Regions from separate parts of the Sphaerisporangium aureirubrum genome, predicted to be linked through region 3. Evidence: riboswitches for the same ligand, from Rfam matches in the RefSeq annotation. Region 3 holds a riboswitch; each other region holds the start of a gene.
What was found. Region 3 has a riboswitch for cyclic di-AMP ahead of ACFP1K_RS29580 (C40 family peptidase). Riboswitches for the same ligand answer to the same signal wherever they lie in the genome.
Positions count from the first base shown of each region.

Region 1: it holds a riboswitch for cyclic di-AMP, as region 3 does, so the genes downstream of both, ACFP1K_RS27325 (coiled-coil domain-containing protein) here and ACFP1K_RS29580 (C40 family peptidase) in region 3, are expected to answer to the same signal.
Region 2: it holds a riboswitch for cyclic di-AMP, as region 3 does, so the genes downstream of both, ACFP1K_RS19655 (C40 family peptidase) here and ACFP1K_RS29580 (C40 family peptidase) in region 3, are expected to answer to the same signal.

Region 1 is NZ_JBHSRF010000051.1:21,185-24,451, forward strand. Features, by position in the region: gene galT (galactose-1-phosphate uridylyltransferase) at 1-1,010, shown strand, start outside; cyclic di-AMP (ydaO/yuaA leader) riboswitch at 1,084-1,221, shown strand; gene ACFP1K_RS27325 (coiled-coil domain-containing protein) at 1,256-2,194, shown strand; gene ACFP1K_RS27330 (M50 family metallopeptidase) at 2,231-3,267, opposite strand, start outside.
Region 2 is NZ_JBHSRF010000028.1:3,357-6,623, forward strand. Features, by position in the region: gene ACFP1K_RS19645 (hypothetical protein) at 1-410, shown strand, start outside; gene ACFP1K_RS19650 (amino-acid N-acetyltransferase) at 578-1,123, opposite strand; cyclic di-AMP (ydaO/yuaA leader) riboswitch at 1,489-1,697, shown strand; gene ACFP1K_RS19655 (C40 family peptidase) at 1,703-2,806, shown strand; gene ACFP1K_RS19660 (LuxR family transcriptional regulator) at 2,809-3,057, opposite strand.
Region 3 is NZ_JBHSRF010000060.1:34,107-37,373, reverse strand. Features, by position in the region: gene ACFP1K_RS29585 (C40 family peptidase) at 38-985, shown strand; cyclic di-AMP (ydaO/yuaA leader) riboswitch at 1,464-1,622, shown strand; gene ACFP1K_RS29580 (C40 family peptidase) at 1,645-2,259, shown strand; gene ACFP1K_RS29575 (SDR family oxidoreductase) at 2,691-3,267, opposite strand, start outside.

The DNA.
Region 1 (3,267 bases), on a different contig from region 3:
ACGACGCCGACCGCGGCGCGCCCGACACCCGCGACCTGCCGCCCCGCCCGCCGTCGTCGCAGCTGCGCTACGACCCGCTGCTGGACGAGTGGGTGGCGGTCGCCGGGCACCGGCAGGGCCGCACCTTCCTCCCCCCGGCCGACCAGTGCCCGCTGTGCCCGTCGGCGCCGGGGCGGCTCACCGAGATCCCGGCCGCGGACTACGACGTCGCGGTCTTCGAGAACCGCTTCCCGTCCTTCAGTTTCGTGCCGGGCGAGTACGAGCAGGTGGGCGGGCTCAGCGAGGTACGGCCCGGCGTGGGCCGGTGCGAGGTGGTGTGCTTCACCTCCCGGCACGACTCGTCGTTCTCCGCCCTCTCCCCCGCGCAGGTCGATCTGGTGCTCCAGGCGTGGGCGGACCGCACGGCCGAGTTGTCCGCGCTGCCCGGGGTGGAGCAGGTGTTCTGCTTCGAGAACCGCGGCGCCGAGATCGGCATCACGCTGGCCCACCCGCACGGGCAGATCTACGCCTATCCCTACCTAACCCCGCGCACCCGGCAGATGCTCGGCTCCGCCGCGCGGTACCGGGACCGCACCGGCGGCGACCTGTTCGCGGACGTGCTGGCGGCCGAGCGGGCGGAGGGCACGCGGGTGGTCGCGGCCGGCGAGCACTGGACGGCGTTCGTGCCCGCCGCGGCGCGCTGGCCGTTCGAGGTGCACGTCTACCCGAACCGCCGGGTGCCCGACCTGAACGCCCTGGAGCCCGAGGAGCGGGCGGAGTTCGGCACCCTGTACACCGGGGTGCTACGGCGGCTGGACGGGCTGTTCGGGGTGCCGATGCCGTACGTCGCGGCCTGGCACCAGGCGCCGGTGCGGGAGGGGCGCGATCTGGCGTACCTGCACCTGGAGCTGTTCAGCGTCCGGCGGGCCAAGGAGAAGCTGAAGTACCTCGCGGGGTCGGAGTCGGCGATGGGGGCGTTCGTCAACGACGTGCTGCCCGAGGAGGCCGCGCGGATGCTGAGGGATGCCTAGTTTCGCCCAATTTGTCCGATGAGTCGCCACAAGGCGCTGCAGAGTACTAGCATCCCATCCATTCCCGCCGGTAACGGCGGTCACGCCTAATCCCTGGCGCCTCGCCAGGGAACCGGGGACCCAGTGGTTTCTGGGGTGAATCCACCTCGTGTGGTAGGGCGACTCCGGCCCGAACCCGTCAGCTAACCCGGTCGGCGGATGGAGAGGAGAAGGCTCTGCCGCGCACTACCGGCGGTTCCGTGGTCATGGCCGCGTGTGTTCTGCTCATGGCCGGGCTGGTGCCCGGCCAGGCGGTGGCGGGAGCCGCCGCCCCCAAGCCCACCGAGAAGGAACTCAAGGCCCAGCTCGCGTCGCTCACCAAGAAGATCGACAAGCTGATCGCCGAGTACAACGCCAAGCGCGTCGCCGTCGGCAAGGCCAAGGCCGCCGAGAAGGCGGCGCGCGACCGGCTGAAGTCCGCCGAGGCGGCGTACGCCCTGGCCCAGTCGCAAGTGCGCGACATCGCCCAACTGCGCTACCAGGCCGGCGGCCTCGGGCTGGTGGGCGAGCTGATGTCCCCCGGGTACGGCGGCGCCGCGATGTTCGAGCAGCTCCAGGCCGAGCAGAGCGCCCGGCTGAGCGGGTTCGCCTCCGCCCGCGACACCCGCAAGCAGGCCGCGGGCGACGCCGAGAAGCTCACCGCCGAGCTGCGGGACGACATGACCGAGGTCTCCGGGCAGCGCAAGGACGCCGAGAAGCTGATCGACGAGATCAAGGACAAGCTGGACAAGCTGATCCCCACGGCCCCCGGCAAGCGGGCCAACGGCGCCTGGGCGCCCGAACTCCCCACCGGGAGCGACAACATCACCCCGCGCACCCGGCTGATGCGCGCCGAGGTGCGGAGCCACTTCACACTGCGCTTCCCGGTCGGCTGCTACCGCGCGGAGACCAGCGGCGAGCACCCGCTCGGCCGCGCCTGCGACTTCATGCTGAGCTCGGGCGGCGCGCTGCCCGCCGCCGGAGACGCCGCCCTCGGCAACGAGATCGCGGCCTGGATCATCAAGAACGGCGGCAAGCTCGGCGTCAAGTACGTGATCTACCGCCAGCGCATCTACAACCTGGGCTTCCCCGGCTGGCGCCCCATGTCCGACCGCGGCGGCGTCACTGCCAACCACTTCGACCACGTGCACATCTCGATGTACTGACCGGCCCGGGGCACGGGCCGGTCAGATGGGGCCCGGTCAGCCGGACAGGCGGATCGGGTTGACGATGTCGGCGTAGATGAGCAGGGTGCTCATGACCAGGAGCACGGCCACCACGGCGTAGGTCAGGGGCAGGGCCTTGGCGATGTCGACGTAGGAGGGGGCCGGGCGGCGGCGCAGGCGGGCGTAGGCGCGCTTGATGCCCTCCCACAGGGCGCCGGCGATCTGGCCGCCGTCCAGGGGCAGCAGCGGGACCAGGTTGAACATGCCGATCGCGAGGTTCACCAAGGCGAGCAGCTGGATCAACGAGATGATCTTGGTGTCCAGGGGGGCGGCGGACGCGGCGATCTCGCCGCCGATCCTTCCCGCGCCGACGATGCTGGCGGGGCTGTTGATGTCACGCTTGGCGCCACTGAAGGCGGCGTCCCAGACGCCGCCGATGCGCTCGGGGAAGCGGGCCAGCGACGCGGCGGTGCGGGCGGTGAAGTCCCACATCGTGCCGGCGACGAAGCCGAGGTTCTGACGTTCGACGACCACCACGGGGCTCACACCGAGGAAGCCGGCGTTCTTCTCGATCTTGGCTGGGTCGTCCGCCGAGGGCCGGTCCTGCGCGATGAGCGTCGGGGTGAGGGTCAGCGGCGTGCCGTTCCGCTCGACCTGGACGGCGATCGGCCCGGCGCCGTGCTGACGGATCAGCTTGGTGGCCTGCTCCCAGCTGGTGACCGGGGTGCCGCCCACGGCCACGATCTTGTCGTTGGCCCGCAGGCCGGCCACGGCGGCGGGGGACGCGACGTGCGCGGAGGTGCACTCCTGGCCCTTCTGCTGCTCCTGGACGGTCATGACGCACTTGGAGACGGCGGCCACGACCGGCTGGGCGACCTGGATGCCGAACCCCATCAGCACGACCGCGAAGAGCACGAAGGCGAGCACGAAGTTCATCGCGGGGCCACCCACGAAGATGATCAGGCGCTGCCACCAGGGCTTGCGGTACAGGACGCGGTCCTCGTCACCCGGCCTGACCTCCTCCAGGGACGCCTGCCTGGCGCTCTCGATGAGCCCCTGCCAGTAGCCGGTGG
Region 2 (3,267 bases), on a different contig from region 3:
CCCTGCTGGCTCTGGCCGTAACCCTGCTGGCCGTAGCCCTGCTGAGCCTGGCCGTACTCCTGCTGGCCGTAACCCTGCTGCTGGCCGTAGCCCTGCTGGCCCTGCTGGCCCTGCTGGCCCTGGCCATAGCCTTGCTGGGCCTGGCCGTAGCCCTGCTGAGCCTGGCCGTAGCCCTGCTGGCCGTACTGCTGACCCTGCGACTGCTGCGGATATCCCTGACCGTAGGCTCCGGTCCCGCCCTGCTGCTGACCGTATTGGTCCTGCTGGCCGTAGGACTGCTGTCCGTACGACTGCTGCTGCGGGTAGCCGTGTTCCGACGTCGGCTGGGGGCGGTGGACGACTGTGACCTCCGGGTCGAGCCCCGAGCCGGGTCGCTCGGCCTGTTGCCCGTACTGCGGAGGTCCGGATGACGAGTTGTCGTCCGGTTCGTCACGTGGGTACGGCGGCTGTCCGGTGCTCACCGTTTCACCTCACTTCGGCTTCGCATGCGGCAAATGTCAGGCACACATGCTGTGGTGCTGCCCAACGTAGCGACAGCGGGATCAACAGTCACCTTTCCATTCCGTCACCCGGGCCGTCAGGTACGCGGGAGGAGATGGAGGATCATGCGGGTGTTGCCCAGAGTGTTCGGTTTGACGTGTTCCAGATCGAGGAACTCCGCGACGCCCTCATCGTAGGAGTCGAGCAACTCCGCGTACACCTCAGGTGACACGGGTGTGCCCTGGATCTCGGCGAATCCGTGCCTCGTGAAGAACTCGACCTCGAAGGTGAGGCAGAACACCCGGCGCAGCCCCAGCTCCCTGGCGGTGTCGATCAGCGCCGCCACGATGCGGTGCCCGATGCCCCGGCCCCGGCAGCGCACGTCGACCGCCACCGTGCGGATCTCCGCCAGATCCTCCCAGAGCACGTGCAGCGCCCCGCAGCCGACCACTTCGCCGCCCTGTTCGGCGACCCAGAACTCCTGGACGTCCTCGTACAGCGTGACGGTGGTCTTGCGCAGCAGCCGCGGCCCGTCGCCGGAATAGGACGCCACCAGCCGCCCGATGGCGCGGACGTCCGTGGCGCGCGCACGCCGGACCACCAGCTCGCTCCCGGGAGGGACGGACTCCACGACCTGCTCCATGAGGGGTCAGCGTATCCGCAGGCGCCGGGCCACGCCGCCCCGCTCCGGCCCGCACCGGCAATAACGGCCCGCCCCAAAATCCCCCAAGGCCGATACCGGTCGCGTTGGGTAGCCGGTTGACAGCGTGCCGTCGAAACGTGGCAGGGTTCCCGTTATTTCCCAGATCAAGGCTCCACCACCTGCGACTTCATCGCCATGGGAGCGTAAAGCAGGAGTCTTCGCAGCGTAATGCGGGTGCCGCGCCCCGCCCGGCGTGATCGCGCCGTGATGCGCCGGTTGTGATTCCTCTACAGAATTCGTAGTTCTGGTTGAGCAGGAACCTGAGCTGCACTAGTGTCCAGGCTCGATGCCGGTCATCGCCCACGATGACCGGACCGCCTAATCCCGGCCACCTCCGACCATGCCGGGAACCGGGGAACCACACGGCCACCCGCCCGGGACCAAATCCCGGCCGGCCGCCACCCGGGGTGAATCCGAGAGGGAGGAATCGCGATCTCCGCGACCCGCGCACTCGGTAGGGCCACTCCCGCCCGAACCCGTCAGCTAACCCGGTAGGCGACCGAGGAGAGGAGCTCGTTGGTGCACGCTGGGCGCACGCCTGGGAAGAGCACGGGCAGGCACGCCCGCCGAGGCCACAGGTCCCGGCTCGGCGCGGCCGTGACGGCCATGGCGGCTCGCGTCGCCGGATCGGGCCGCACGGAATCACGGCGCCTGCCACGCCGCATCGCCATGGTGACCGTCACCCTGACGGCCCTCACCTTCGGCTCGCCGCTGATGTCCGCGACCGCCGACCCCAAGCCGAGCCTGAACGAGCTCAAGAACCAGGTGGAACGCCTCTACAACGACATCGAGGCGCTGACCGAGCAGTACAACGGCCAGAAGGAGCGCCTGAAGCAGGCGCAGCGCTCGGCCAAGCTCGCCAAGCAGACCCTGGACAAGAGCCAGACCGACCTCGAGGAGAAGCGCCGCAGGGCGGGCCTGTACGCGCAGGACGCCTACATGACCGGCGGCATCGGCTCCTCGCTCGCGCTCGCCATGTCCGGCGACCCTGAGGGCTACCTCGACCGCGCGGCCACCACCTACGCCCTGCAGTTGCAGCAGGGCGAGGAGGTCTCGCAGATCACCAAGGCGATGGACAGCGCCGAGCGCGCCAAGGAGAGCGCCAAGGCCCGTGAGGCCGAGGTCAAGAAGCTCGTCGGCGAACTCGACGCCAAGCGGGACAAGATCCGCGAGCTGGTCACCAAGACCGAGGGCAGCCTGTTCCGCCGGGCCCTGTCACAGGTGGGCGGGTACGGCCGGGCCACCAAGGTGGCCATCCCGATTCCCGGTGAGGGCAAGGCGGCCGAGGCCGCCAAGTGGGCGCTCACCCAGCAGCTCAGGCCGTACGTCTGGGGCGCGGCGGGGCCGAGCTCCTTCGACTGCTCCGGGCTGGTGTTGTGGGCCTACCAGCGGGTCGGCATCAGCCTTCCGCACTACACCGGCGACCAGTGGACGGCGGGTACCCATGTGTCCCGTGAGGACATGCGCCCGGGCGACCTCGTCTTCTTCTACAGCGATCTGCATCACGTGGGCATCTACATCGGTGGCGGCATGATGGTGCACGCCCCCCGCACCGGCGACGTGGTGCGGGTGGCGCCACTGGGCAACAGGCCGTTCGCCGGGGCCGTGCGCATCGCCGACTGATCTCAGATCAGCCGGCGGCGAGCGGCCCAGGCCACCGCCTCGATGGCGGTGGCCACGCCGATCCTGTCGCAGATGCCGCGCAGGCGGCGGCGGACGGTGCGGCCGCTCACATCGAGCCGGCGGCCGACCCGATCCACGGTTACGCCTTTGGCCAGTTCGGCGAGCAGCAGCAGATCATCATCGGTCAGTCCCACGCTGTCTGATCCCGTGGGAATGTCATTTCCCCGGGAAACCAGATCCGGATACGCCATCGGGTGTCCTCTCCCCCACGACGAACTCGGCAACATACTGAATGCTTCGGCCCGCCCGTCAGGAACGGTAAACGCCACGTTGAAAGGTCGTCAAGCACTGACCGCGATACCTGTTACGTTCGTCATTGACATACCACTCCATATGTGAACTACTCATGACATGTTTACGAGCCCGTAGCGGGGCGGCCAGCGGCGATCAAGGGGAGGGAC
Region 3 (3,267 bases):
GGCCGTGCGAGGTGTCCGGAGGTTCGGACGCGTACCGGTGACCGGTGTTCTCGTCGCCGCGGTACTGGTGACCCAGGCGGCCGGGGCGGTGGCCGAGCCGAAACCCACCATCGCCCAGACCAAGGCGCGGCTCGCCAAGCTGGACGCCCAGGCGGACAAGGTCGTCGACAAGTACAACGACGCCGGCGAGAAGTACAAGAAGGCCCGCAAGGAGTACAACGCCGTCAACGGCCGCTTCAAGCAGCAGATCGAGCGGGCCGACGAACTGCGGGCCGGCCTGGTGTCGGTCGCGGTGAGCAGCTACCAGTCGGGCGACCTGCTGTCCTGGCCGAACCTCGTCACCACCGGCGACCCCGAGGCGCTGCTGGCGGGCCTCGCCTCCATCGACCAGATGTCGGCGCGGCGCTCGCAGACGCTGACCGAGTACGAGGACGCGATGAGCTCGCTCAAGGGCGAGCGGGACAAGGCCAAGGGCGCCTACGACAAGGCGCTGAAGCTGTTCGAGGACCTTCGCGGGCAGAAGAAGGACGTCGAGAAGCTGGTCGGCGAGCAGGAGCGCCTGCTGCGCAGGCTGAACGCCTTCAACGCGGGCAACCCCAACAGCGCCGGCGTCAAGTACAACGGCCCCGCCTCCGGCAACGCCCGCACCGCCCTCCAGTTCGCCTACGCCCAGATCGGCAAGCCGTACCGCTACGGCGGCACCGGCCCCGGCGCCTGGGACTGCTCCGGCCTCACCCAGAAGTCCTGGGCCGCCGCCGGCGTCAGCCTCCCCCGCACCGCCGCCGGCCAGTACTCCTGGGGCGCCTCCCGGCGCGTCTCCCTGAACGCCCTGCAACCCGGCGACCTGCTGTTCGCCTCCGGCCTCGGCCACGTCGGCATGTACGCCGGCAACGGCCAGATGGTCCACGCCCCTCGCACGGGCGACGTGGTGAAGGTCGTCCCCCTGTCCTCCTACCGGGGTATTTTCGCCGCCGTACGGCCCTGAGCGCCGTCGTAGGGGTCGTGGCGGGGGAGACCTTCCCCTGGCGTTCTCGCGTCGGTCCGGCGCATTCCTGAGCGGTTTCAGTCGCCCGGTGTTTCCTGCCCGCCCGAATCCGTGGCTAGGGGCGGGACTTTATGGCGTCCCGAGGTGAGGGGCCGGCTCGTGGCTCCCCGTCAAGATCGATAACTCCTGTGGCTCGTGTGACTGGTGGGACTCACGGAGGGCTGAGTTGGCTCGTGTGTGAGCCGAATCACATTTGGCGGTAGATGTGGGAGTTAACCAGGCGTTTTCCATTTTGTGATCACTCGTTATGATCTAGAGATATCACTTGGGCTTTGCCAGTTCTTGGGGATCTGTGTAGCTTCTGGGCCGCGGCGAGCACGCCATGCCGTCGCGAGAAAGGCCGGTCGCCGCGGTGACCGGAATCACACACCCATCCATAAGGTCAATGGCTTCGTATGTCCCGCCATAAATGGCACAAGCCGTTGACCAGCCGAATCCGTGCGGCAAGGAGCGCGGAACCGGGGACCCAATAGGCCCTTTAGCGGGCTCTGGGGTGAATCAGTGGTTATTGCCGCTGTAGGGCGACTTCCAAGCCCGAATCCGTCAGCTAACCCGGTAGGCGAAAGTGGAAGAACTGAGGAGCGATCCTGTCCAGCACCATGTCCAACCCCCGCCTGTCGCGCTTCGCTCGCCTCTCCCTCGGGGGTGTCGTCCTCACCGTGACGGCTTCGGCCGGCGCTGTGGCGATCCAGACGACGGCCGGTGCCGCCACGGCGGAACCCGGCGCGGAGCAGGTCATCACGCCCCCCATCACGCTTGCCGCTCCCCCCACGGCGCCGAGGAGCGCCGCACCGGCCTCCGCCGGGAGCACCTCCGGCAAGAAGGCCAAACTGAGCAAGGCCGCCCGGCAGCGGATCAAGGCGGGCACCGCCGTGTCCGTGGCCAAGAAGCAGGTCGGTGACCCCTACCGCTGGGGCGCCAGCGGCCCGAACGCCTTCGACTGCTCGGGGCTGGTCATGTACTCGTGGCGCAAGGCGGGCGTGAAGCTGCCCCGCATCACGGGCAGCCAGTACCGCGCCGTCAAGAAGAAGGTCTCCTGGAAGAACCTCAAGCCGGGCGACCTGATGTTCTTCTCCGGCTTCGGGCACGTCGGCATGTACGTCGGCCACGGCAAGATGATCCACTCCCCGCACAGCGGCACCCGCGTCCAGATCAACAAGCTGAGCTCGTACCGTAAGGCCAGCTTCGTGGGCGCCGTCCGCCCGGGCGCCTGACCTCGGAATACCCTGAGGCGCGCCCTGGGACGTACTCCCTGACCCCGGACGGACCACGTCCGGGGCCGGGGGACGGGACCTCGTCCGTACGAGACCTCGTCCGTGTCGTGCCGGGGGTGAGCGCCTCCAAGGGGCGGGACGGAAGTCGTCCGCGTCCTGTCGCGGGGTGAACCCTCGCCAAGGGATCGGGACGGACACCACCGGTGTCCTGCCCGGCGCGAATCTCCCCGGAGATCGGGCCCCGGTCCCGGCCGCGCGGGGGTGAACCCTTCCGGGGCGAGGGCGTGCCGTCCGGGCCGTGCCCGGGATGAACCCTTCCAGGATCCCGGGCGTACCCCTTCAGGGGACCTCCCCTGAACCGGCAGGGCCCCGGCCACTCCCCACGTGGCCGGGGCCCTGCCTTTTGCTCTTCCGTGCCCGGACGGGGCGGCTCAGGCGTTCAGGGGGCGCGACAGCGCGGACTTGACCTGCCTGGTGGGCTCGTCGGCGAGCACCTCGGACAGGTCGCCGGCGATGGCGAGCATCGTCTGCTCGGCCACGTCCGCCGCGCTGATCTTGGGCGCGTCGGTCCACGCGCTCAGATCGGTGTCCACGAACCCCGAGTGCACCCCGACGACCAGCGTGCCCTGCTCGCGCAGGACCTGGCGCAGCGAGTCGGTCAGCGACCACTGCGCGGCCTTGGACGCCGCGTAGCCCGGCGCCACGGGCATCGCGGCCCAGGACGCCAGCGACAGCATGCTCACCAGGGCCCCGCCGCCGTTGCGGGCCAGCACGGGGGCGAACGCCCTGGCGACGGCCCAGGTGCCGAGGTAGTTGACCTCCATGGCCTGGCGGGCGCCGTCGAAGTCCCCCTCCAGCAACCTCGACGTCGTTCCCCCTACGCCCGCGTTGTTGATCACGATGGTGGCGTCCCCCGCCGTGACGGCCGCCGCCGCCACCTCGTCCGGCCTGGTGACGTCCAGCCGCAGCGGGATGAGATCCGGATCGGTGACCTTGCCGGGATCCCGC